3 regions of the Streptomyces sp. NPDC055632 genome follow, and region 3 is predicted to be linked to each of the others. Evidence: riboswitches for the same ligand, from Rfam matches in the RefSeq annotation. Region 3 holds a riboswitch; each other region holds the start of a gene.
The links. Region 3 has a riboswitch for cyclic di-AMP ahead of ACWGSR_RS17445 (LysM peptidoglycan-binding domain-containing protein). Riboswitches for the same ligand answer to the same signal wherever they lie in the genome.
Positions count from the first base shown of each region.

Region 1: another riboswitch for cyclic di-AMP. It lies ahead of ACWGSR_RS25185 (C40 family peptidase); the one in region 3 lies ahead of ACWGSR_RS17445 (LysM peptidoglycan-binding domain-containing protein).
Region 2: another riboswitch for cyclic di-AMP. It lies ahead of ACWGSR_RS24360 (M23 family metallopeptidase); the one in region 3 lies ahead of ACWGSR_RS17445 (LysM peptidoglycan-binding domain-containing protein).

Region 1 covers NZ_JBSHHY010000022.1:7,172-14,887, reverse strand. Annotated here, with positions in the region: gene ACWGSR_RS25195 (ATP-dependent Clp protease proteolytic subunit) at 38-661, shown strand; gene ACWGSR_RS25190 (hypothetical protein) at 669-965, shown strand; cyclic di-AMP (ydaO/yuaA leader) riboswitch at 1,316-1,497, shown strand; gene ACWGSR_RS25185 (C40 family peptidase) at 1,501-1,977, shown strand; gene ACWGSR_RS25180 (ATP-binding protein) at 2,123-2,560, opposite strand; gene ACWGSR_RS25175 (8-amino-7-oxononanoate synthase) at 2,723-3,901, opposite strand; gene bioB (biotin synthase BioB) at 4,077-5,348, shown strand; gene ACWGSR_RS25165 (adenosylmethionine--8-amino-7-oxononanoate transaminase) at 5,341-6,621, shown strand; gene bioD (dethiobiotin synthase) at 6,633-7,373, shown strand; gene ACWGSR_RS25155 (class I SAM-dependent methyltransferase) at 7,591-7,716, shown strand, end outside.
Region 2 covers NZ_JBSHHY010000020.1:115,460-123,175, forward strand. Annotated here, with positions in the region: gene ACWGSR_RS24340 (CobW family GTP-binding protein) at 1-130, shown strand, start outside; gene ACWGSR_RS24345 (DNA gyrase/topoisomerase IV subunit A) at 133-2,592, opposite strand; gene ACWGSR_RS24350 (M16 family metallopeptidase) at 2,774-4,120, shown strand; gene ACWGSR_RS24355 (M16 family metallopeptidase) at 4,147-5,514, shown strand; cyclic di-AMP (ydaO/yuaA leader) riboswitch at 5,799-5,961, shown strand; gene ACWGSR_RS24360 (M23 family metallopeptidase) at 5,975-6,745, shown strand; gene ACWGSR_RS24365 (GntR family transcriptional regulator) at 6,966-7,649, shown strand.
Region 3 covers NZ_JBSHHY010000012.1:9,520-17,235, forward strand. Annotated here, with positions in the region: gene ACWGSR_RS17410 (DMT family transporter) at 1-168, opposite strand, end outside; gene ACWGSR_RS17415 (LysR family transcriptional regulator) at 241-1,116, shown strand; gene ACWGSR_RS17420 (class II fructose-bisphosphate aldolase) at 1,136-1,972, opposite strand; gene ACWGSR_RS17425 (hypothetical protein) at 1,963-2,112, opposite strand; gene ACWGSR_RS17430 (SIS domain-containing protein) at 2,138-3,061, opposite strand; gene ACWGSR_RS17435 (DeoR/GlpR family DNA-binding transcription regulator) at 3,211-4,020, shown strand; gene ACWGSR_RS17440 (DUF6197 family protein) at 4,098-4,730, opposite strand; cyclic di-AMP (ydaO/yuaA leader) riboswitch at 5,130-5,286, shown strand; gene ACWGSR_RS17445 (LysM peptidoglycan-binding domain-containing protein) at 5,291-6,199, shown strand; gene ACWGSR_RS17450 (phosphoribosyltransferase family protein) at 6,196-7,506, opposite strand; gene ACWGSR_RS17455 (alpha/beta fold hydrolase) at 7,616-7,716, opposite strand, start outside.

The DNA.
Region 1 (7,716 bases), on a different contig from region 3:
ACGTCCTGTACATTTTTTACAGATGGAGGCGCCCGCCATGGATGCGCGACACGTCCTGCCCGAGTTCACGGAGCGGACCGGCTCCGGCACCCGGACCCTCGATCCGTACACGAAGCTGCTGGAGTCCCGGATCGTCCTCCTCGGCACCCGGGTCGACGAGATCTCGTCCAACGACGTGATCACCCAGCTCCTGTACCTGGAGTACGCGGCGCCCGAGCAGGACATCGCGCTCTACATCAACTCCCCCGGCGGCTCCGTCACCTCCATGACCGCCATCCACGACACGATCCGGACGCTCGCCTGCGACGTGGCGACCACCTGTCTGGGCCAGGCCGCCTCCACCGCCGCCGTCCTGCTCGCCGCCGGCACCCCGGGCAAGCGGACGATGCTCCCCGGCGCCCGCGTCACGCTCCGGCAGCCCGCCGTGGAGGAGCCCCTGCGCGGGCAGCCGAGCGACCTCGACGTCCAGGCCCGCGAACTGCTCCGCCAGCGCGCCCTGATGGCCGGGCTGCTCGCCGGGCACACCGGACGGAGCAGCGAGCGGGTCGAGGCCGACCTCGACCGCCTCACGGTCCTGGACGCCCCGGCCGCGGTCGAGTACGGGCTCGTGGACCACGTGATCACGAGCCGGCGCGCCGCGGCCGGCGGCACGGCGCGGTGAGCGGACCGTGGTTCCCGAGCCGCCGCCGCTGCCGGCCCTGACCCGGGCCGAGGGCGAGCTGATCGACGCGTACCTCGCGGTCGTCGACCTCCTGGGAAAGATCAATCCATCCAGAAGTACGCATACCTATGGGGCCTTGAGGGCGGCTCAGGCCCTGGTGGGACGCGCGGAGGAGCTGCGCGAGGCGCTGGCGCTCATGCACGCGCGGGGCGAGAGCGAGGTCCACGCGGACACCCTGGCGCGCGCCCTGCGGGTGTTGGACGGGGAGCGGCGGGCCGGCCGGGTCACGCTCCCCCGGACATGACGGAGTTGACATTCCGGCATGTCGTGTCGAGGGCCGGACGGCCGACACCCCCCACCGGAACGACTCGTCCGTTCGGTTGAGTCGACGAGTCGACATATGGCTCGGGCGAGTTGCGCACGGGGGGTACACATCTGGCGGAATCGGGCGTTCCTTTGCTGGTGCGGGGCCCGCCGGCCAAACCTCCAACAATCACGAAAGCATCCTGTCCACCCGAATGGATCAGTCGTGAGGACTCTCACATAACGCCGTTTCCACTCGGATTTCGACCAGGCTGTGGGGCAAGATCCCTGCCGACGACAAGCCCCCGCCATCCGAGGCGGGGCGGTCTGGGCGGACGCCGAGTCCTGCCGCCGTCCCGGACGCCTGGTCGACAGGATTGGATCGGCAGGAGTGGAGGACCCGAGCAGTACGGGCCGTACGCGCTGTTTCCGCAGCGGGGCCGGCCCTTGGGGTGAAGCCGCAACCGCGGCCGGGCATCTTCGCCTGCCCGAACCCGACAGGTCATCCTTCACAGGCGGCTGACGAAGGGTTGCGCATGACTGCGCAGATGTACGTCCCGTCCCTGCTGTCCCGGGCCGGAGCCGTCTCGGCTCTCACCCTCGCCGCCGTCGGCGGCACGCTGTTCGCGCCGGGCGCGGCACCGGAGGCACAGGCGGCGACCGCACACGCGAACAAGGCGCTGAGCGTCGCCGCCGCCAAGAAGGGGGCGCCCTACCGCTACGGGGCCACGGGACCCTCACGGTTCGACTGCTCGGGCCTGACGCTCTACGCGTACAAGCAGGCGGGCAAGTCGCTGCCCCGCACCGCGCAGCAGCAGTACAACAAGACGAGCCGCGTCTCCGCCGGCAGCAGACAGCAGGGCGACCTGGTCTTCTTCCACTCCGGCGGGAAGGTCTACCACGTGGGCATCTACGCCGGGAGCGGCAAGATCTGGCACTCGCCCAAGACGGGCTCCTGGGTGAAGCTCGACAAGATCTGGACCTCGAAGGTCTCCTACGGACGCGTCCGGTGACCCCGCCCGGGCGCTGAGCGGGCGCCGGAGGAGAGGCCGGGGAGTGCGGTGGCGCCGCCGCACCCGAACCGTCTCCGCCGGACCGGCCACGACCCGCCGCATCGGCCCCGCCCCACAGCCCCGGCCACGACCCGCCGGACCGTCTCTAACAGACCACCGGCGCGGCCGCCTTCCACGGCAGGGTGATGCCGACCGTCTTGCCGCCGTCCGGGGTCGGGGTCACCGAGAGGCGGCCGCCGGACTCCGCCGCCAGGGAACGGATGATGACCATGCCGCGCCCGTTGTCCTGCTGGACCGCCGCGGGGAGGCGGCGGGGCAGGCGCGGATGGCTGTCCGTGACGCCGACGTGGAGCTGTTCCCCGCGCTCCAGGCGGACGTCGACCGTGAAGGTGGGCGACTGGCCGAAGGTGTGCAGGACGGCGTTGGTGGCCAGTTCCGAGACGATCAGACGGACCGCGTCCGCCTGGTCGGAGAGTTCGTCGAGGCCCCAGCCGGTGAGGACCTCCGCGACGTACCGCCGGGCGGTGGGGACCGAGGCGGGCTCGCTCGGCAGGGTGACGGTTGCTTCCTGATGGTCTGCCATGGAGACTCTGTCCCTTTCCCGCCGGGGCCGCTGCCCCGGATAGCACTGCGCGTCAGAGCCCCACCGATGGTGCCGCGCCGTACCGGGTTCCACCAGGGCGGAACCGCCTCTGTCGCCCGAAGCGGTGAACCGTACGAACGGTGAACGCCCCCGCCCCGGCCCTCAGGCGGCGGGCGCGGTCCGCAGGACCGTCTCCACCGCGCGGCCGATCTGCGCGTCCGTCAGGTCGGCGCGGGCCGTCAGGCGCAGGCGCGAGACGCCGTCGGGGACGGACGGGGGCCGGAAGCAGCCGACCGCCAGGCCCTGTTCCCGGCAGTCCGCCGCCCAGCGCAGCGCCGCCTCCGGGGAGGGGGCGCGGACCGAGACCACGGCCGCGTCGGGCCGGGCCGCGGTCAGACCGGCCGCGGTCAGCCGCTCGTACAGGGTGGTGGCGACGGTGCGGACCCGCTCGGCGAGCCCCGGTTCGGCGGCGATCAGCCGCAGGCTCGCGAGGGCGCCGCCGACGGCGGCCGGGGCGAGGCCGGTGTCGAAGATGAAGGTGCGGGCGGCGTTCACCAGGTGCTCGATCACCCGGGCCGGGCCGAGGACCGCGCCGCCCTGGCTGCCCAGGGACTTGGAGAGGGTCAGGGTGGCGACCACGTCCTCGTCGCCCGCGAGCCCGGCGCCGTGCGGCGCGCCCCGGCCCCCGTCGCCGAGGACGCCGAAGCCGTGGGCGTCGTCCACGACGAGACCGGCGCCGTGCGCGCGGCAGGCGGCGGCGAACTCCGCGAGCGGGGCCCGGTCGCCGTCGACGGAGAAGACGGAGTCGCTGACGACGAGGGCCCGGCGCCCGGGGTGCGCCTCCAGGGTCTTCCGTACGGCCTCGGGGTCGGCGTGCGGGACGACGGCGGTCTCGGCGCGCGCCAGGCGGCAGCCGTCCACCAGGGAGGCGTGGTTGGCGGCGTCCGAGACGATCAGGGAGTCCCGGCCGCCGAGCGCGGTGAGCACGGCGAGGTTGGCGGTGTAGCCGGAGGAGAAGACGAGGGCCGCCTCGAAGCCGCAGAAGGCGGCGAGTTCGCGCTCCAGATCGGTGTGGAGCAGGGTGGTGCCGGTGACGAGCCGGGAGCCGGTGGAGCCGGCGCCCCAGCGCCGGGCCGCCTCGGCCGCCGCCCCGGTGACCTCGGGCCTGCGGGTGAGGCCGAGGTAGTCGTTGCCCGCCAGGTCGAGGAGGTCCGACTCGGCCGCCCGGGGCCGCAGCGTACGGACGAGGCCGGCGTCGGCCCGGCGGCGCGCCTCGGCCCCGGTCCAGTCGAACGCGGTGCGGCGCGGGCCCGCGGCCCGTGTGTCGTCGGCCTGTGGCATGCGGGATCCTCCGTCGGCGCCTCCGGCCGTCCGGCCGGTGCCTTTTGTAGGCAGCGCACAGACCCTAACCGGAGGAGACCGGGATCGTGGTGTGGTCATCCACACACCCCGAACGGCGCCGTTTGTTCGGATCCTCCTTGGCCCGGAGGCGGGCGGTAGGCCAGGATCAGCGGTTATGGACCTGCTGAACACGCTGGTGGAGAAGGGGCTGCGGCGCGAGCCGCCGACCCGTGAAGAAGCGCTCGCCGTCCTGGCGACCTCCGACGACGAACTGCTCGATGTGGTGGCCGCGGCCGGCAAGGTGCGCCGTCAGTGGTTCGGGCGGCGGGTGAAGCTCAACTACCTGGTCAACCTGAAGTCCGGCCTGTGCCCCGAGGACTGCTCGTACTGTTCGCAGCGGCTCGGCTCCAAGGCGGAGATCCTCAAGTACACCTGGCTGAAGCCGGACGAGGCCTCGAAGGCGGCCGCGGCGGGCGTCGCGGGCGGCGCCAAGCGGGTCTGCCTGGTGGCGAGCGGACGCGGTCCGACGGACCGGGACGTCGAGCGCGTCGGCAGGACCATCGAGGCCATCAAGGAGGAGAACGAGGGCGTCGAGGTGTGCGCCTGCCTCGGTCTGCTCTCGGACGGCCAGGCGGAGCGGCTGCGGGAGGCCGGCGCCGACGCGTACAACCACAACCTGAACACCTCCGAGGCGACGTACGGCGGGATCACCAAGACCCACACGTACGCCGACCGGGTGGACACCGTGCAGAAGGCGCACGCCGCCGGGCTCTCGGCCTGCTCGGGCCTGATCGCGGGCATGGGCGAGGCCGACGAGGACCTGGTCGACGTCGTGTACGCGCTGCGGGAGCTGGGCTCGGACTCGGTGCCGGTCAACTTCCTCATCCCCTTCGAGGGCACCCCGCTCGCCAAGGAGTGGAACCTGACTCCGCAGCGCTGCCTGCGGATCCTGGCGATGGTGCGGTTCGTCTGCCCCGACGTCGAGGTGCGGATCGCCGGCGGCCGCGAGGTGCACCTGCGCTCGATGCAGCCGCTCGCGCTGCACATCGCGAACTCGATCTTCCTGGGCGACTACCTGACCAGCGAGGGCCAGGCCGGTCAGGCCGACCTGGACATGATCGCGGACGCGGGCTTCGAGGTGGAGGGCGCGGGCACGCCCACGCTGCCCGCCCACCGCGCGGACGCGCTCGCGGCGGCCGGCGGCGGCTGCGGTTCGGGCGCGGGCGCGGAGGCCGGTGGCGGGTGCGGCTCGGGCACTCCGGCGGCGGAGGGCGGCGCGGGCTGCGGCTCGCACTCCGGCGGCGGCTGCGGTCCGTGCGGCGGACACGCCCCGGTCCCGGAGCCCGCCGAGGCGCCGGCCGCCGAGGCCGGGCCGGGCGGCGCCCGGACCGATCTGGTGGCGGTGCGCCGCCGGGGAGCCGGGACGGACCTCGCGCCGAATGCGTAACGACGAGCTCCTCGCCCTGGACCGGGCGCACGTCTGGCACCCGTACGGCCCCATGCCGGGCCGCACGGACCCGCTGGTCGTCGCGTCCGCGTCCGGGGTGCGCCTCCGGCTCGCCGAACCCGCCGAGGGGCGGGACGAGTTGATCGACGGCATGTCCTCGTGGTGGTCGGCGGTGCACGGCTACAACCACCCCGTCCTCAACGAGGCGGTGCGCGGCCAGCTCGACCGGATGAGCCACGTCATGTTCGGCGGGCTCACCCACGAGCCGGCCGTCCGCCTCGCGAGCCGGCTCGTGGAGATCACCCCCGAGCCGCTGCGGCACGTCTTCCTCAGCGACTCGGGCTCGGTCTCCGTCGAGGTGGCGGTCAAGATGTGCCTGCAGTACTGGCGTTCGCTCGGCCGCCCGGAGAAGCGGCGGCTCTTCACCTGGCGCGGCGGCTACCACGGGGACACCTGGCAGCCGATGTCGGTGTGCGACCCCGAGGGCGGGATGCACGAGCTGTGGACCGGGGTCCTCCAGCCGCAGGTCTTCACGGACGCCCCGCCGGCCGCGTACGAGGAGTCGTACGCCGAGCTGCTGCGGACCGCGATCGGGCGGCACGCGCACGAGCTGGCCGCGGTGGTCGTGGAGCCGGTGGTGCAGGGCGCGGGCGGGATGCGCTTCCACGACCCGGCGTATCTGCGGGTGCTGCGGGAGGCCTGCGACGAGCACGGCGTGCTGCTGGTGTTCGACGAGATCGCGACCGGGTTCGGGCGCACGGGCACGCTGTTCGCGGCCGACGCGGCCGGGGTCTCCCCCGACGTGATGTGCGTGGGCAAGGCGCTGACGGGCGGTTACCTGTCGATGGCCGCGACGCTCTGCACGGGCCGGGTGGCCGACGGGATCTCGCGGGGCGAGGTGCCGGTCCTGGCGCACGGGCCGACCTTCATGGGCAACCCGCTGGCCTCGGCGGTGGCTCTGGCCTCGATCGACCTGCTGCTCTCGCAGGACTGGCAGGTCGAGGTCAAGCGGATCGAGGCCGGGCTGCGCGAGGGGCTCGCCCCGGCCGCGGACCTGCCGGGCGTGCGGGAGGTGCGGGTGCTCGGCGCGATCGGGGTCGTCCAGCTCGACCACGGGGTCGACATGGCGGCGGCGACGCGCGCGGCGGTCCGGGAGGGCGTGTGGCTGCGCCCGTTCCGGGACCTGATCTACACGATGCCGCCGTACGTGACGGGCGACGAGGACGTGGCCCGGATCTGCGCGGCGGTACGGGCCGCCGCGGCGGCGGGCTGAACGGAAGAAGGATGGAGCGGGCAGTGGGAATCGTCGTCGTCAGCGGCACCGGGACCGAGATCGGCAAGACGGTCGTGACCGCGGCGGTCGCCGCGGCGGCGACCGCCGCCGGGCGGTCGGTCGCGGTCCTGAAGCCCGCGCAGACGGGTGTCGGACCGGACGAGCGGGGTGACGCGGACGAGGTCGTACGGCTCTCGGGCGCGGCCGCCTCGGCCGAGCTGGGCCGCTTCCCGGAGCCGCTGGCCCCGGGGACGGCCGCCCGGCGGGCCGGTCTCGCGCCCGTCGGGCCCGGGGAGGTCGCCGAGGCCGCCCGGAAGCTGGCCGCCGAGCACGACCTGGTGCTCGTGGAGGGGGCGGGCGGGCTGCTCGTCCGCTTCGACGGGGAGGGCGGCACGCTCGCGGACGCGGCGGCGCTGCTCGGCGCGCCGGTCCTGGTGGTGGCCCCGGCCGGGCTCGGGACGCTCAACTCGACGTCCCTGACGGCCGAGGCGCTGCGGGCGCGCGGGATCGAGCAGCTCGGCGTGGTGGTCGGCAGCTGGCCGGCCGCGCCGGACCTGGCGGCCCGCTGCAACCTGGCCGACCTGCCGGAGGCGGCGGGCGCGCCGCTGCTCGGAGCCGTGCCGGAGGGCTCGGGGACCCTGTCCCCGGCGGAGTTCCGGGCGGCGGCGGGCGGCTGGCTGGCCCCGGCCCTGGGCGGGACGTGGGACGCGGAGGCGTTCACGGAGACGCACGCGGAGCCTTACGGGGGCTGACCGGCGGGTCGGGGCGGGGGCGGTGCGAAGGGGTGCGGGGCGACCGGGCCCCCGGCCGTCGGCCGTCGGCCGTGCGAAGGAGCCCGGGCCGGCGGGACTCCGACCACCGGCCGCATGAAGAGGCGCGGGGCGGCCAGCGCCCCGGCCCGTCGTCCGGCCCCGGACCGCGCGGCTTCGTAGGCTGGACGTACGCGCGTCCAGGCACGAGGAGTCCCCGATGTCGTCTCCGCGGTCGGCGCCCGGCGGTCCGCCCCGGGTGCACCACCCCCTCTTCGCCCGCTTCTACGCCCGGTTCAGCGTCTCCGCCGAGACGCGGGGCGGGCTCGGGGCCCTGCGGGCCGAG
Region 2 (7,716 bases), on a different contig from region 3:
GAACGGCCCGCAGGACGTGCCCGACGAGGCCGGCATGTGGGGCGTCCTGCGGTACGTGCCGCAGACGGAGGAGGAGCCGGAGGAGACCCTGTTCCAGGCCTCCTCCGGCTCCCGTTCCCACAGGTCCTAGCCCTAGCTGGCCGGGCCCGCCAGCACCTCCACCGGCTTTGCCAGCGGGGTGCCCGAGCCGTCGCGGCGGGGGTCGATCTCCGGGAGGTCGACCGGAGTGCCGTTCTTCTGGGCGGCGCGGACCGGGGTGGCGCCCGCCCAGGCCAGGATCAGGACGTCCTCGCCCTTCAGGAAGCGCTGGCAGCGGACGCCGCCGGTCGCGCGGCCCTTGCGCGGGTACTGGTCGAAGGGCGTCAGCTTCGCCGACGTACCGGCGGAGGCGTCCAGGGCGCCCGTGGAGCCCGCGACCGTGAAGACCACCGCGTCCGCCGCCGGGTCGACCGCCGTGAACGAGAGGACCTCGGCGCCCGCGGTGAGCTTGACGCCCGCCATGCCGCCCGCGGGCCGGCCCTGGGGCCGCACCTGGGACGCCGGGTAGCGCAGCAGCTGGGCGTCGGAGGTGATGAAGACCAGGTCCTCCTCGCCCGTCAGCAGCTCGGTCGCGCCGACGATCCGGTCACCGTCCTTGAGGGTGATGACCTCCAGCTCGTCCTTGTTCGCCGGGTAGTCCGGCACCACCCGCTTCACCACGCCCTGGAGCGTGCCGAGGGCGAGCCCCTGCGAGGCCTCCTCGAGGGTCGTCAGGCAGACCACCGTCTCGTCCGCCTCCAGGGAGAGAAACTCCGACAGCGGCGCGCCGCCCGCCAGGTTCGGCGCGGACGCGGTGTCCGGCAGCCGGGGCAGGTCGATCACCGAGATCCGCAGCAGCCGGCCGGCCGAGGTCACCGCGCCGACCTCACCGCGCTGGGTGGCGGCCACCACCGACACGATCACGTCGTGCTTGACCCGCTTCGCGTCCGGCTCGGTGGGGGGCAGCGCCTCCGTCGCCGTACGGGCCAGCAGACCGGTCGAGGAGAGCAGCACCCGGCACGGGTCGTCCGCGACCTGGAGGGACGTGGCCGCGACGGGCGTGCCGGCCGATTCGAGCAGGACGGTCCGGCGGTCCGTGCCGAACTTCTTGGCGACCACGGCCAGCTCCGCCGAGACCAGCTTCCGCAGCTCCGCGTCGGACTCCAGGATTCCGGTCAGCTCGTCGATCTCGCCGTTGAGGCGGTCGCGCTCGCCCTCCAGCTCGATCCGGTCGAACCTGGTGAGGCGGCGCAGCGGGGTGTCCAGGATGTACTGCGTCTGGATCTCGCTCAGGGAGAAGCGCTCGATCAGGCGCTCCTTGGCCTGCGCGGAGTTGTCGCTCTCCCGGATGAGGCGGATGACCTCGTCGATGTCGAGCAGCGCCACGAGCAGGCCCTCGACCAGGTGGAGCCGGTCGCGCTTCTTGGTGCGGCGGAACTCGGAGCGGCGGCGGACCACCTCGAAGCGGTGGTCGAGGTAGACCTCCAGGAGCTCCTTGAGGCCGAGGGTGAGCGGCTGTCCGTCGACGAGCGCGACGTTGTTGATGCCGAAGGACTCCTCCATCGGCGTCAGCTTGTAGAGCTGCTCCAGGACGGCCTCGGGCACGAAGCCGTTCTTGATCTCGATGACCAGGCGCAGGCCGTGGCTGCGGTCGGTGAGGTCCTTGACGTCCGCGATGCCCTGGAGCTTCTTGGAGCCGACCAGGTCCTTGATCTTGGAGATGACCTTCTCGGGGCCGACCGTGAAGGGCAGCTCGGTCACGACGATGCCCTTGCGGCGGGCCGTGACGGTCTCCACGGTCGCGGTGGCGCGGATCTTGAAGGAGCCGCGCCCCGACGCGTACGCGTCCTTGATGCCGGAGAGGCCGACGATCCGGCCGCCGGTCGGCAGGTCCGGGCCGGGCACGAAGCGCATCAGCGTCTCGAGGTCGGCGTTCGGGTGCCGGATCAGGTGGCGGGCGGCCGCGACGACCTCGCCGAGGTTGTGCGGGGGCATGTTGGTCGCCATGCCGACCGCGATGCCGGACGCGCCGTTGACAAGCAGGTTCGGATAGGCGGCGGGCAGCGCCGCCGGCTCCTGCTCCTGGCCGTCGTAGTTCGGCGCGAAGTCGACCGTGTCCTCTTCGATGGACTCGGTCATGAGCAGCGCGGCCGGAGCCATCCGCGACTCGGTGTACCGCATGGCGGCCGGCGGGTCGTCGTTCCCGAGGGAGCCGAAGTTGCCGTGGCCGTCGACGAGGGGGAGGCGCATGGAGAAGGGCTGTGCCATGCGGACCATCGCGTCGTAGATCGACGCGTCGCCGTGCGGGTGCAGCTTGCCCATCACCTCGCCGACGACCCGGGCGCACTTCACGAAGCCGCGGTCGGGACGCAGCCCCATCTCGTTCATCTGGTAGACGATGCGGCGCTGGACGGGCTTCATGCCGTCGCGGGCGTCCGGGAGCGCGCGCGAGTAGATCACCGAGTACGCGTACTCGAGGAAGGAGCCCTGCATCTCGTCGACGACGTCGATGTCGAGGATCCTCTCCTCGTACGCGTCGTCCGGCGGCGGTGTCTTCGTGCTGCGGCGGGCCATCGCGGCTGCGGCTCCTTCACCAACAAGGTTGATCTGACGCGGACCATTGTGGACCGTGCCACCGACAACGCCGACCTCGACCCGGAAGAGGGACATCTCGAAGGGACGGGAACTTCGCCAGGTGTCGGCGCGCTTGCATACAGTGGCAGGACTTTTTCACATCGCGATCGAAGGGACGTACATGCCCATGGGTCACACGGCCACGGCCGAGGCCGGCTCCGGCGGCCTGACAGCGACCGAGCACCGGTTGGCGAACGGCCTGCGCGTGGTGCTCTCGGAGGACCACCTGACCCCGGTCGCCGCGGTCTGCCTCTGGTACGACGTCGGCTCGCGCCACGAGGTCCGGGGCCGCACGGGGCTCGCCCACCTCTTCGAGCACCTGATGTTCCAGGGCTCGAAGCAGGTCCACGGCAACGGCCACTTCGAGCTGGTGCAGGGCGCGGGCGGCTCGCTCAACGGCACGACGAGCTTCGAGCGCACCAACTACTTCGAGACCATGCCCACGCACCAGCTGGAGCTCGCGCTCTGGCTGGAGGCCGACCGCATGGGCTCGCTGCTCGCCGCCCTGGACGACGAGTCCATGGAGAACCAGCGGGACGTCGTCAAGAACGAGCGCCGCCAGCGCTACGACAACGTGCCGTACGGCACGGCCTTCGAGAGGCTGACCGCCCTCGCCTACCCGGAGGGCCACCCGTACCACCACACGCCCATCGGCTCCATGGCCGACCTGGACGCGGCCACCCTGGAGGACGCGCGGGAGTTCTTCCGCACGTACTACGCACCGAACAACGCGGTGCTCTCCGTCGTCGGCGACATCGACCCGGCGCAGACCCTCGCCTGGATCGAGAAGTACTTCGGCTCCATCCCCGGCCACGACGGCAAGCCCGCGCCGCGCTCCGGCGAGCTGCCCGACGTCATCGGCGAGCAGCTCCGCGAGGTCGTCGAGGAGGAGGTCCCGGCGCGCGCCCTGATGGCCGCCTACCGGCTGCCGCACGACGGCACGCGCGTGTGCGACGCCGCCGACCTGGCCCTGACGGTCCTGGGCGGCGGGGAGTCCTCCCGGCTGCACAACCGTCTGGTCCGCCGGGACCGCACGGCCGTCGCCGCCGGCTTCGGCCTGCTCCGGCTCGCCGGGGCGCCCTCGCTCGGCTGGCTGGACGTCAAGACGTCCGGCGGCGTCGAGGTCCCCGAGATCGAGGCGGCCGTCGACGAGGAGCTCGCCCGGTTCGCCGCCGAGGGCCCCACACCCGAGGAGATGGAGCGCGCGCAGGCCCAGCTGGAGCGCGAGTGGCTGGACCGGCTCGGCACCGTCGCGGGCCGCGCCGACGAACTGTGCCGGTTCGCCGTCCTGTTCGGCGACCCGCAGCTGGCCCTCACCGCCGTCGACCGCGTCCTCGACGTCACCGCCGAGGAGGTCCGGGAGGCCGCCGCGGCCCGGCTGCGCCCGGACAACCGCGCGGTCCTGGTCTACGAGCCGGTGGGCACCGAACAGAGCGAGAGCGACGAGGAAGAGGGGGCGGAGCAGTGACCGAGGCTGCCGCGTCTTTGACGAGCATGGAGTTCCACCCGCAGCCGACGCCGGGCACCGCCCGCCCCTGGGCCTTCCCGGCCCCGGACCGCGGCACCCTGGAGAACGGCCTGACCGTCCTCACCGGCCACCGCCCCGGCCAGCAGGTCGTGGCCGTGGAGCTCTTCCTGCCGGCCCCGCTGGACGCCGAGCCCGCCGGTCTCGACGGCGTGGCCACCATCATGGCCCGCGCCCTCTCCGAGGGCACCGACCAGCACAGCGCCGAGGAGTTCGCGGCCGAGCTGGAGCGCTGCGGCGCCACCCTCGACGCGCACGCCGACCACCCGGGCGTACGGGTCTCCCTGGAGGTCCCGGTCTCCCGGCTGCCCAAGGCGCTCGGGCTGCTCTCCGAGGCCCTGATCGCCCCGGCGTTCCTGGACACCGAGGTCGAGCGCCTGGTGCGCAACCGCCTCGACGAGATCCCGCACGAGACGGCCAACCCGGCCCGGCGCGCCGCCAAGCAGCTCTCCAGGGAGCTGTTCCCGGCCGACTCCCGGATGTCCCGGCCGCGCCAGGGCACCGAGGAGACCGTCGGGGCGATCGACGCCGCCGCGGTCCGCGCCTTCTACGCGGCGCACGTGCGGCCCGCCACGGCCACCGCCGTGGTCGTCGGCGACCTGACCGGGGTCGACCTGGAGAAGGTCCTCGCGGAGACGCTGGGCGCCTGGACCGGCGAGCCCGGCGAGCCGCTGCCGATGCCGCCGATCACCGCCGACGACACCGGCCGGGTCGTGATCGTGGACCGCCCCGGCGCCGTCCAGACCCAGCTCCTCATCGGCCGGATCGGCCCGGACCGGCACGCCCGCGCCTGGCCGGCCCAGGTCCTCGGCACGTACTGCCTCGGCGGGACCCTGACCTCGCGTCTGGACCGGGTCCTGCGCGAGGAGAAGGGCTACACGTACGGCGTGCGGGCCTTCGGGCAGGTGCTCCGCTCGGACGCCGGGGGGAACGGCGCCGCGATGCTCGCCATCAGCGGCTCCGTCGACACCCCCAACACGGGCCCGGCCCTGGACGACCTGTGGAAGGTGCTGCGCACCCTGGCCGCCGAGGGGCTCACGGACGCCGAGCGGGAGACCGCCGTGCAGAACCTGGTGGGGGTGGCGCCGCTCAAGTACGAGACGGCCGCCTCCGTCGCCGGGACGCTCGCCGACCAGGTGGAGCAGCACCTCCCGGACGACTTCCAGGCCCAGCTGTACGCGCGCCTGGCCGAGACCGGCACCGTCGAGGCGACCGCGGCCGTGGTCAGCGCCTTCCCGGTGGACCGGCTCGTCACGGTCCTGGTGGGCGACGCGGCGCAGATCGCGGAGCCGGTGCGGGCGCTCGGCATCGGTGAAGTGACCGTCGTCACCGGCTGATCGGCCCCTGTCCGGCCGGCGGCCCACCGCCGCCGGCCGGGCGGACGAAGGGCTTCGACGGTTGGACGAAGGGCCCCGACGTGACGGACCGTCGGGGCCCTTCCGGCCGTCGGTGCGGGAGCCGCACGGGGAACACCCCCGCGAATTGTCCGTATTGGCGCCAAAGTGATCATCTGCCCTGTGGCATGCCTTACAAAAGGTCGTGTTCGGTTGGTGATCGACTGGGGCTCCGCATAGCGTCGGTGCGGCTGTTCGCCAGTTGCACCCGCCGCGCCCGCGGCACCGGACAGTCATCGCCGAGTCCCCGTCAGGCGCGAGCCTGGGGAGCCGGGGACCCACGCAGTCCCTGGGGTGAATCGGACGCCTTCGCCTCGCGCGGAGGGGCCCGTAGGAGACCTTCCTGCTCCGAACCCGTCAGCTAACCCGGTAGGCGAGAAGGAAGGAAAGGAACAACGTCTTCATGGCGTTCACCCGTGCCACCGGGAAGCATCGTGGTTCGAGCCGGATGGCGCGCCGCGGCGCGGGCATCGCCGGAGTGGCGACCCTCGCCACCACCGGAGTCATCGGAACCCTGGCCTCCCCGGCGCTCGCCGCCGACACGGACAACCGCTCCCCCGAGGACACCGGCCTCACCAAGGTGATCGCCGAGGACTCCCTCGTCGACCGGCTCAACGCCCAGGCCGACGCCCAGGACCGCGAGGCCTTCGAGGCCGTCGCCGAGCAGAAGGCCCAGGCCGAGGCGAAGCGCAAGGCCGAGGCTCGCGCCAAGGAGATCCGCGAGGAGAGGGCCCGCGCCGCCCGCGAGGCCGAGCGCCGCCGCCTGAACTCCTTCCAGCTCCCCATCGCCGGCTCGTACGTCTCCACCGGCTACCAGACCGGCGGCTCGCTCTGGTCCTCCGGCAGCCACTCCGGCGTCGACTTCCACGCGGCCTACGGCAGCCGGGTCGTCTCCGTCGGCTCCGGCACCGTCGTCGAGGCCGGCTGGGGCGGCGCGTACGGCAACAACATCGTCATCCGGATGCACGACGGCACGTACACCCAGTACGGTCACCTCTCCTCCATCGGGGTGCACGTCGGCCAGACCGTCGAGCCGGGCCAGCAGATCGGCATCTCGGGCTCGACCGGCAACTCGACCGGCCCGCACCTCCACTTCGAGGCCCGGACGAGCGCCGACTACGGCTCCGACATCAACCCGGTCTCCTACCTCCGCGCCCGCGGCGTCGCCGTCTGACCCGGCGTCCCGCGCGTCCCTGACCATCGGGGACCTCCGCGTCGCAAAAGCCCCGGCTCGTGCTGAGCCGGGGCTTTTCGTCGTCCCGCCGTCGGCCAAAAGCCCGTCATGGATTCCGGTGGGGCATCGGAAATTCCGGCGGGCTGCAATAGAGTCGCGGATCAGGCGCAGAACAGGCGCCGCTCGAATTGTCTCGCGCGGACCAAGGCGGAGGTCGGACATGCGCATTCCCGCGCATTCGGTATGCACGGCGATCCGGGACGACATCGTCTCCGGCGTCTTCGAGCGGGGCAGCCGGCTGACCGAGGAGCAGCTCGCCCGCCGGTACGGGGTCTCCCGCGTCCCGGTCCGCGAGGCGCTGCGCACCCTGGAGTCCGAGGGCTTCGTCCTCACCCGCCGCCACGCGGGCGCGCACGTCGCCGAGCCCACCGAGCAGGAGGCGGCCGACCTGCTCGACATGCGGGCGCTGCTCGAACCGCTGGGGGCCGCGCGGGCCGCGCAGCGGCGCACCGACGCCCACCTCAAGGTGCTGCGCGGCCTGGTCAGGCTGGGGCAGGAGCGGGCCAGGCGCGGCCAGGGCGAGGACCTGCGCTCGCTCGGCGGCTGGTTCCACGAGACGCTCGCGCAGGCCTCCGGCAGCCCTCCGCTGACGGCGCTGCTCACCCAGCTGCGGCACAAGATCGCCTGGATGTACGCGGTCGAGCAGCCCGAGCGGCCGGTGGAGGCCTGGGCCGAACACGGCGCGATCGTGGACGCGGTGGCGCGCGGCGACGCCGAGCGGGCGAGGGCCCTCACCGCGCTGCACGCGGAGCGCTCGCTGCCGCTGCACCGGCTCAAGAGGCCGGAGCGCGGGCGTGTGAGGGTTTCGCAACACGTCGTCAACACGACGAGCGCCCGGAATTAACACGCGCACCGTATACAAAGAATAGAAATTCCACGGGGCTTTTCGTGCTGCCCGGAAATGGGGGCGG
Region 3 (7,716 bases):
CCGCTGCCCGGCCCCGTGCGCGAGCGCCAGGAGCACCGCCGCGCCGAGGAGGCACCGCACGAAGGTGATCCACCCCGGTGTGAGGCCCTCGTTGAGGGAGATCTTGATCCAGAGGAAGCCCGAGCCCCAGAGCAGGGCGAGGACGCCCATGCGTATCGCCGACGTCATGCCTCCACGCTCCCCCGCACCCTGCGTGCAGGACAAGCGAAGAGTTGTGCATCCGGCGTTAAGCTCTCCTACATGCTGGACGTGAAGCGCATGCAGGTGCTCCGGGCCGTCGTCGCCAGCGGCTCCGTCACGGGCGCCGCCGCGAACCTGGGGTACACCCCTTCCGCCGTGAGTCAGCAGATCGCCGTCCTGGAGAAGGAGGCGGGCATCGCGCTGCTCGAACGCTTCGGCCGGGGCGTGCGGCCGACCGCCGCCGGACTGTTGCTCACCGAGCACGCCGCCGCCATCGGCAGCCGGGTGGCGGAGGCCGAGACCGCCCTCGCGGACCTGCGGGCGGGTCGTACGGGGCGGATCTCCGTCCGCTACTTCGCCACGGCGGGCGCCGACCTCGTCGCCCCCGCCCTGGCCCGCTTCCGTACCGAACACCCCGGTGTCCGCGTCGATCTGAGGATCGCGGAGGGCGCGCCCGACGCGGAGGCGGACCTCACCCTCGTCGTACGGCCCCGGGGCGGCCCGGACGCGTACGGCGAGGGCCTCCGGCTCGTCCACCTGGTCGACGACCCGTACCGGGCCGTGCTGCCGAAGGGGCATCCGCTGGCCGGCCGCCGCGCCGCCGTCGACCTGGCGGCGCTCGCCGCCGAGCCGTGGGTCGGCAGCGAGCGGCCGGGCCCCTGTCTCGACGCGGTCCTGGACGCCTGCGCGGCGGCCGGTTTCAGTCCGGACGTCGCGGTGGAGTGCGAGGAGTACGCCACCGCCCAGGGTTTCGTCGCGGCCGGCCTGGGCGTCAGCCTGATTCCGCTGATGGGTCTGGGCAGCCGTCACCCGGGCGTGGTCGTCCGCAGGGTCCGGGGCCCGGAGCCGGTGCGCGCGATCCACGCGGCGGTGCGCGAGTCCTCGCTGGCGCTGCCCGCCGTGCGCGGTCTCCTGACCGCGCTCCGGGAGGTGTGAGCGGACGCGTCCGACCCGGTCAGGCCGGGGCGAGGACCGTCAGGAGGAGGGCGACCTCCCGGGCCACGGCCGCGCGGGCCGGGGTCAGGTACTGACGGGGGTCGACCGCGTCGGGGTGGTCGGCGAGGTGGTCCCGGACCGCCCGGGTGAAGGCCTTGTTCAGGTGGGTGGAGACGTTCACCTTGGTCATGCCGGCCGTGACGGCGGTGGTGAGGTCCGCGTTCGAGACGCCGGAGGAGCCGTGCAGGACCAGCGGGACGTCGACCGCGGCGCGCAGACGGGCGATCAGGTCGAAGTCGAGCACCGCGTCGCGGGTCAGCATCTGGTGGGAGCTGCCGACGGCGACGGCGAGGGCGTCGACTCCGGTGGCGGCGACGAAGGCCCGGGCCTCCTCCGGGTCCGTGCGCACGCCGGGGGTGTGGGCGCCGCCCTTGCCGCCGACCTCGCCGAGCTCGGCCTCGACCCAGACGCCGTGGCGGTGGCACTCCTCCACGATCTCGCGGGTCGCGGCGACGTTCTCGGCGTAGGGGAGCTTCGAGGCGTCGAACATGACGGAGCCCAGGCCGAGTCCGACGGCCTCGCGGACGAGGTCGGGGTTCTCGGCGTGGTCGAGGTGGACGGCGACGGGGACCTTGGCGGCGCGGGCGACCGCCAGGGAGGCGAGGGCGACCGGCTCCAGGGCGCCGTGGTAGCGGACGGTGTTCTCGCTGATCTGGAGGACGACCGGCCGGTCGGCGTCCTCGGCGCCGGCCACGATGGCCTGGGCGTGTTCGAGCTGGAGGACGTTGAAGGCCCCCACTCCGGTGCCGGCCGCGCGGGCGCGGCGGGCGATCTCGTCGGTCGGCGTCAGCGGCATGGCGCGTCTTCTCCCGGGATGCGGTCGGCTTCTTCTGGGGTGCGGTCGGCGGGGCGGCGGTCGGGCGCGGCCGTCGGGGCGCCGGACACGACGGCCCGGTCGGCGGACATGGCGGCCGGGCCGTCGGACGCGGCCGCCATGTCGCCGGGCGTGGCTGTCGGACCGTCAGGCATGGACGTCGGAGAGGACCACGGAGCGCGTCAGGTTGCGCGGGGTGTCGGGGTTCAGGCCCCGGGCCTCCGCGACGGCGACGGCGAGGCGCTGGGCGCGGACCAGGTCCGCGAGCGGGTCGAGGCCGCTCTCGGAGAGGATGCCGCCGACCTTCCGCACGTCGTCCGCGAGTCCGGCGGGGAGGGCGCCGAAGCCCCAGGCGACCCGGCCGGGGCCGGTGATGCTGATCGGGCCGTGGCGGTACTCCATCGCGGGGTACGCCTCCGTCCACGCGCCCGCCGCCTCGCGCATCTTGAGGCCGGCCTCCAGGGCGAGTCCGTAGGTCCAGCCGCTGCCGAGGAAGGTGAACTGCTCGGCCGTGAGGACGTCTTCGCCCAGCGGGGAGGCGAGGGCCTGCTCGGCGTCCCGCGCGGCGTCCTCGACGGTGGACACGCCCTCGGGGAGGGCGTCCTCGGCCTCCAGGTGGGCGCGGAAGAGGGCGAGCGCCGTGGTGGCGAAGCGGGTCTGAACGACCGACTCCTCGTCCGCGAAGTCGAGGACGGCGACCTCGTCGGCGAGGCCCATCACCGGGGTGGCGGGGTCGGCCGTGACCGCGCCCGTGGGCACGGTGCCGCGCAGCCGGGAGAGGACGGCGAGGACCTCGCTGGTGGTGCCGGAGCGGGTGAGGGCGACGACCCGGTCGTAACGGCGCCCGTGGGGGAACTCGGAGGCCGCGAAGGCGTCGGTCTCGCCGTGGCCGCCGGACTCGCGCAGCTCGGCGTAGGCCAGGGCCATGAACCAGGAGGTGCCGCAGCCGACGACCGCGACCCGCTCGCCCCGCCGGGGCAGGGCGGTGACGTGCCGGGGCAGGGTGCGGGCGGCCTGGCGCCAGGTCGCCGGCTGGGAGGCGATCTCCACGGCGGTGCGGGTGGTGCTCATGCCGATCTCCTTGCAAGAAAGACTGCGAGATATTGAACGAACATGCTTGAAGTCGAAGCCATTCAAGCAGAAACATGCATGACGTTTCCAGATCCCACACCCGTCGGCGGCTAGAATCGGACGCTCGCACGACCGGGAGGGAGGGACCCATGTCCAAGCACGAGCGGTGGAACACGCTCCTCGAACTACTGGCGGCCTCGGGAAGGATCGAGGTGGAGGAGGCGGCGACGACGCTCGACGTCTCCGCGGCCACGATCCGCCGGGACCTCGACGAACTCGCCGAGCAGCAGCTCCTCGTACGGACGCGGGGCGGCGCGGTCGCGCACGGCGTGTCGTACGAACTCCCCCTGCGGTACAAGTCGACGCGGCACGCGCCGGAGAAGAAGCGGATCGCGGAGACCGCGGCCGACCTGGTCGCGCCCGGCGAGGTCGTCGGGCTCAACGGCGGCACGACGACGACGGAGGTGGCGCGGGCGCTGGCGCTGCGGTTCGCGAGCGGACGCGCCGAGGGCCCCGGCCCGGTGACGGCGCCCTCGGGCCCGGCGCTGACCGTGGTCACCAACGCGCTCAACATCGCGGGCGAGCTCGCGGTGCGTCCGCAGATCAAGATCGTCACGACGGGCGGCGTCGCCCGGCCCCAGACCTACGAACTGGTCGGCCCGTTGACCGTCGGGGTGCTCAGCGAGGTGGTGCTCGACGTGGTGGTGCTGGGGGTCGACGGGATCGACGCCGAGCTGGGCGTGATGGCGCACCACGAGGACGAGGCGAGCATCAGCCGGCTCTTCGCGGAACGGGCGAGCCGGGTGGTCGTGGTGACCGACTCCTCGAAGATGGGCCGCCGGGCGTTCGCGCGGATCTGCGGCCTGGACCGGATCGACACCCTGGTGACCGACACCGGCATCGCGCCGGAGACGGTCGCCCGGCTCACCGAGGCCGGGGTGAAGGTCCTCACCGTCTGACCCGCCCGTCACCCCTGGCGAAGGAGTGCTTCGACGACCGGCCCCGACGATCGGAGGGGAGGGCGGGCGCGGCACCGTCAGCGGCCGGCGTGCGCGGCGCGGCGGATCGTGGCGTCGAGGAGGGCGAGCGCGTCCTCGGCCGCGCGCCCGGGGGCCCTGTTCCACGGACCGATGAGGTCCCGCCAGCCCCGCGACCGCAGCTCGGTCATGATCCAGGCGGCCGCCTCGTTCATGGTGTCCGCGCCGCCGTGGCCGAGGCGGTGGGCCGCGAGGAGCGCCCCGCAGACACAGCGGGCCCCGCGCCTGTCGCGCAGTCTGTACGGGGCGTTCTGCCAGCCCCACTCGGTGAGGACGAGGCGCGCGTAGCCGAGGTGGACCGAGGGGCGCAGCTCGGGTCGGCCGATGCGGCGCCAGGCATGGAGACGGTCGGGCAGCACGGCGCCGATCCGGCCGGGGAGGCGCTCGGCCGGGCCAGGGGCCGGGAGCGCGTCGAGCGCCTCGGCCACGAGCCGGTCCACGGGCACGCTGAGCAGGTCCCGCCAGCTCCGCCCCTCCCCCGGCGGCAGCGGCCCGGGGGCGGGCGCGGGCGGTTCGGGGGCGGTCCAGTCGGTGACGAGCCGCTGCCAGACGGCGCTCTCGTAGAGGGCGGCGGCCTCGCGGTCGAGGGCGTCGGGGACGTCGGGGGCGAGCTGGGGAACGGCGGGGGGCATCGGGCGGCTCCTGGGTCGGGCACTCCATCCTTCGAGAAGGATGTCGGCTTTGCACCCTTTGCCCTTGAGTGACTCCGATGCGAATAAAGCCCCCCTCATCCTCCCGAAGGCCTCACTCCGTAGATTTTCGCCTTATTTCTCCATCAATGGAATTACGCCGCATATTCGGACATAACTCACCGGGTGACGCGACTCACTCCGCACGGCCCGCCACGCGGCCCCCGCCCGCCCCGCCCCATACCGCACAAGGAAGTTCGGCACTTCTGCGGCCCGGCCGATCTTGAATTCCCCGAATTCGGTGATCCAATTACAGGGGCCGCCGCTCTGATCCTCTTGTTATTCGCCGCATTACTGGCCTACGGTCACCCCCATTCGAGCGGAACGCCTAATCCTGCCGCCGCTCGACAACCTCCCTTTTCACCCGACGGCAGGAGCGGGGGACCCACGAATACGCCGGCCCGGAATCCGGGACGGCTCGGGGTGCAGCCGCGTGCGCGCGGCCGGACATCTCCCGTCCGAACCCGACAGCTCACCTCGTAGGCGCCGGAGAGGAATCCGTCATGCCTGCACACGGTAAGCACCGCCGCCCCCGCCGCAGCCGCGTCTCCCGCGGTCTGGCCCTGGTCGGAACCGGTGGGGCCGCGCTGTCCCTGCCCCTGATCGCCTCCACCACGGCCGGAGCCGCGACCGCCGCACCCGCCGCCGGGACCCCGGAGATCGCCGCCGAGGCCTTCGCCGCTCCCGCCGCCCCGGTCGCCGCCAAGGCCCCGGCCGCCCCGGCGGCCGCGCGCACGTACACCGTCGTGAGCGGTGACTCGCTTTCTCTGATCGCCCAGAAGAAGGGAATTCAGGGAGGCTGGAAGAGCCTTTACCGCGCCAACCAGAGCGCTGTGGGTGACAACCCGTCACTCATTCACCCCGGTCTGGAACTGACGATTCATCGGGGTTCGGTCGAGGCCGCTCCCGCGCGGGCCGAGACGCAGGAAAAGGCCGAGCGGAAGAGCACCGCGAAGGCGGAGAAGTCCGGTACGGCCGAACGGGCGAACCGCTCCGAGCGCCGTGCCACGCCGACCGCCGCCACCACCGGCACGGGTGCCTCCGCCGCCGCTCCCGCGGTCGCCGCCGCCCCGGCCGCCGTCCCCCAGTACACCGACAACCTCGACGGCTGGATCCGGGAGTCGCTGGACATCATGGCCCGGCACGGCATCCCCGGTTCCTACGAGGGCATCCACCGCAACATCATGCGCGAGTCCTCCGGCAACCCGCTGGCCATCAACAACTGGGACATCAACGCCGTCAACGGCACCCCCTCGAAGGGCCTCCTCCAGGTCATCGAGCCGACGTTCCTCGCCTACCACGTGCCCGGCACGGCGATGGACCTGTACGACCCGGTCGCCAACATCACCGCCGCCTGCAACTACGCGGCCGACCGCTACGGCTCCATCGACAACGTCAACGGGGCCTACTAGTCCGCACCGGCCGACGGGGCTCCCCGGCCCCGGAAGTGCCCGGTGAACCAGGAGGTGGCGAGCTCCGCCACCTCCTCCAGGGCGCCGGGCTCCTCGAAGAGGTGGGTGGCGCCCTCCACCACGGCCAGCCGGTGCTCGCAGCGCAGCAGCGCCCCGGCCCGCCGGTTGAGGTCCAGGACCAGCGGGTCCTCGCCGCCCACCACCAGGAGGGTCGGGGCCCGCACCCCGGCCAGGCGGTCGGCCGCGAGGTCCGGCCGCCCGCCGCGCGAGACGACGGCGGCGACGGGGGACGCGGGGTCGCCCGCCGCCCACAGCGCGGCCGCCGCCCCCGTGCTCGCGCCGAAGTAGCCGAGCGGGAGGCCCGCGACGTCGGGCCGCTCGGCCAGCCGCTCCGTGGCCCCGGCGAGCCGTCCCGCGAGGAGCGGGGTGTCGAAGACGTGCGCCCGGTCGGCCGCCTCGGCCTCGCCGAGCAGGTCGAACAGCAGGGTCCCGAGGCCGGCCCTGTTCAGCTCCGCCGCGACCGCCCGGTTCCGGGGGCTGTGGCGGCTGCTGCCGCTGCCGTGGGCGAACAGGACGAGCCCGACGGCCCCCTCGGGCACGGCGAGCCTCCCGGCGAGGACGGCGCCGTCGACCGGGATCCGTACGTCCGTGTCCCGGACGACGGGGTCGCGCGCGGCCCGGCTCCGGTCCAGACAGGCGATCACCTCGTCGTCCGGCGTCTGCGGGAACTCCCGGTAGAACTGGCCGACGGCGTAGAACCCCTCCGGGGTGCGGACGCCGACGGTCTCGTCGGCCTCGCCTCCCAGGCGGGCCGTCCAGCCGGGCGGGGCGACCGGCACCGCGAGGACGATCCGGGCCGCTCCCCGGGCGCGGACCACCCGGCAGGCCGCCAGGGCCGTGGCACCGGTGGCCAGCCCGTCGTCGACGACGAGGACCGTCCGTCCTTCGAGGGGCACGGGCGTCCGGCTGCCCCGGTAGCGGCGGGTGCGCTGGTCCAGTTCGGCCAGCTCGCGCTCCTCCACGGCGGCCAGCGCGCGGTCGTCCACTCCGGCCTCGTGGATCACCCCGTCGTTGAGCACCCGCACGCCGCCCTCGCCGATCGCGCCCATCGCGACCTCCGGCCGGTGGGGCACGCCCAGCTTCCGCACGAGGCAGATGTCGAGCGGGGCGTCGAGGGCGTCGGCGACCTCGGCGGCCACCGGCACGCCGCCGCGCGGGAGGCCGAGGACCACGACGTCCTGGCCCCTGAAGTGGTCGAGCCGGGCGGCGAGCTGCCGCCCCGCGTCGCTGCGATCGCTGAAGAACATGGTCCGACGCCCTTCCGCCTGTGCGGCCGCCCGGGCGGACCCGGGACGGACGACCACGTTCCTCCAGGGTAGGCACGTCGGCCCGCCCGGCGCGGCGGACCGCGGCCCGTCAGGCGGCGAGGAAGGCCTCGATGGCCTCGGCGAGGGCCTTCGGGGTCTCCTCGGGGGCGTAGTGCCCGGCGTCCTCGAGTACTTCCAGGCGTGCGTTGG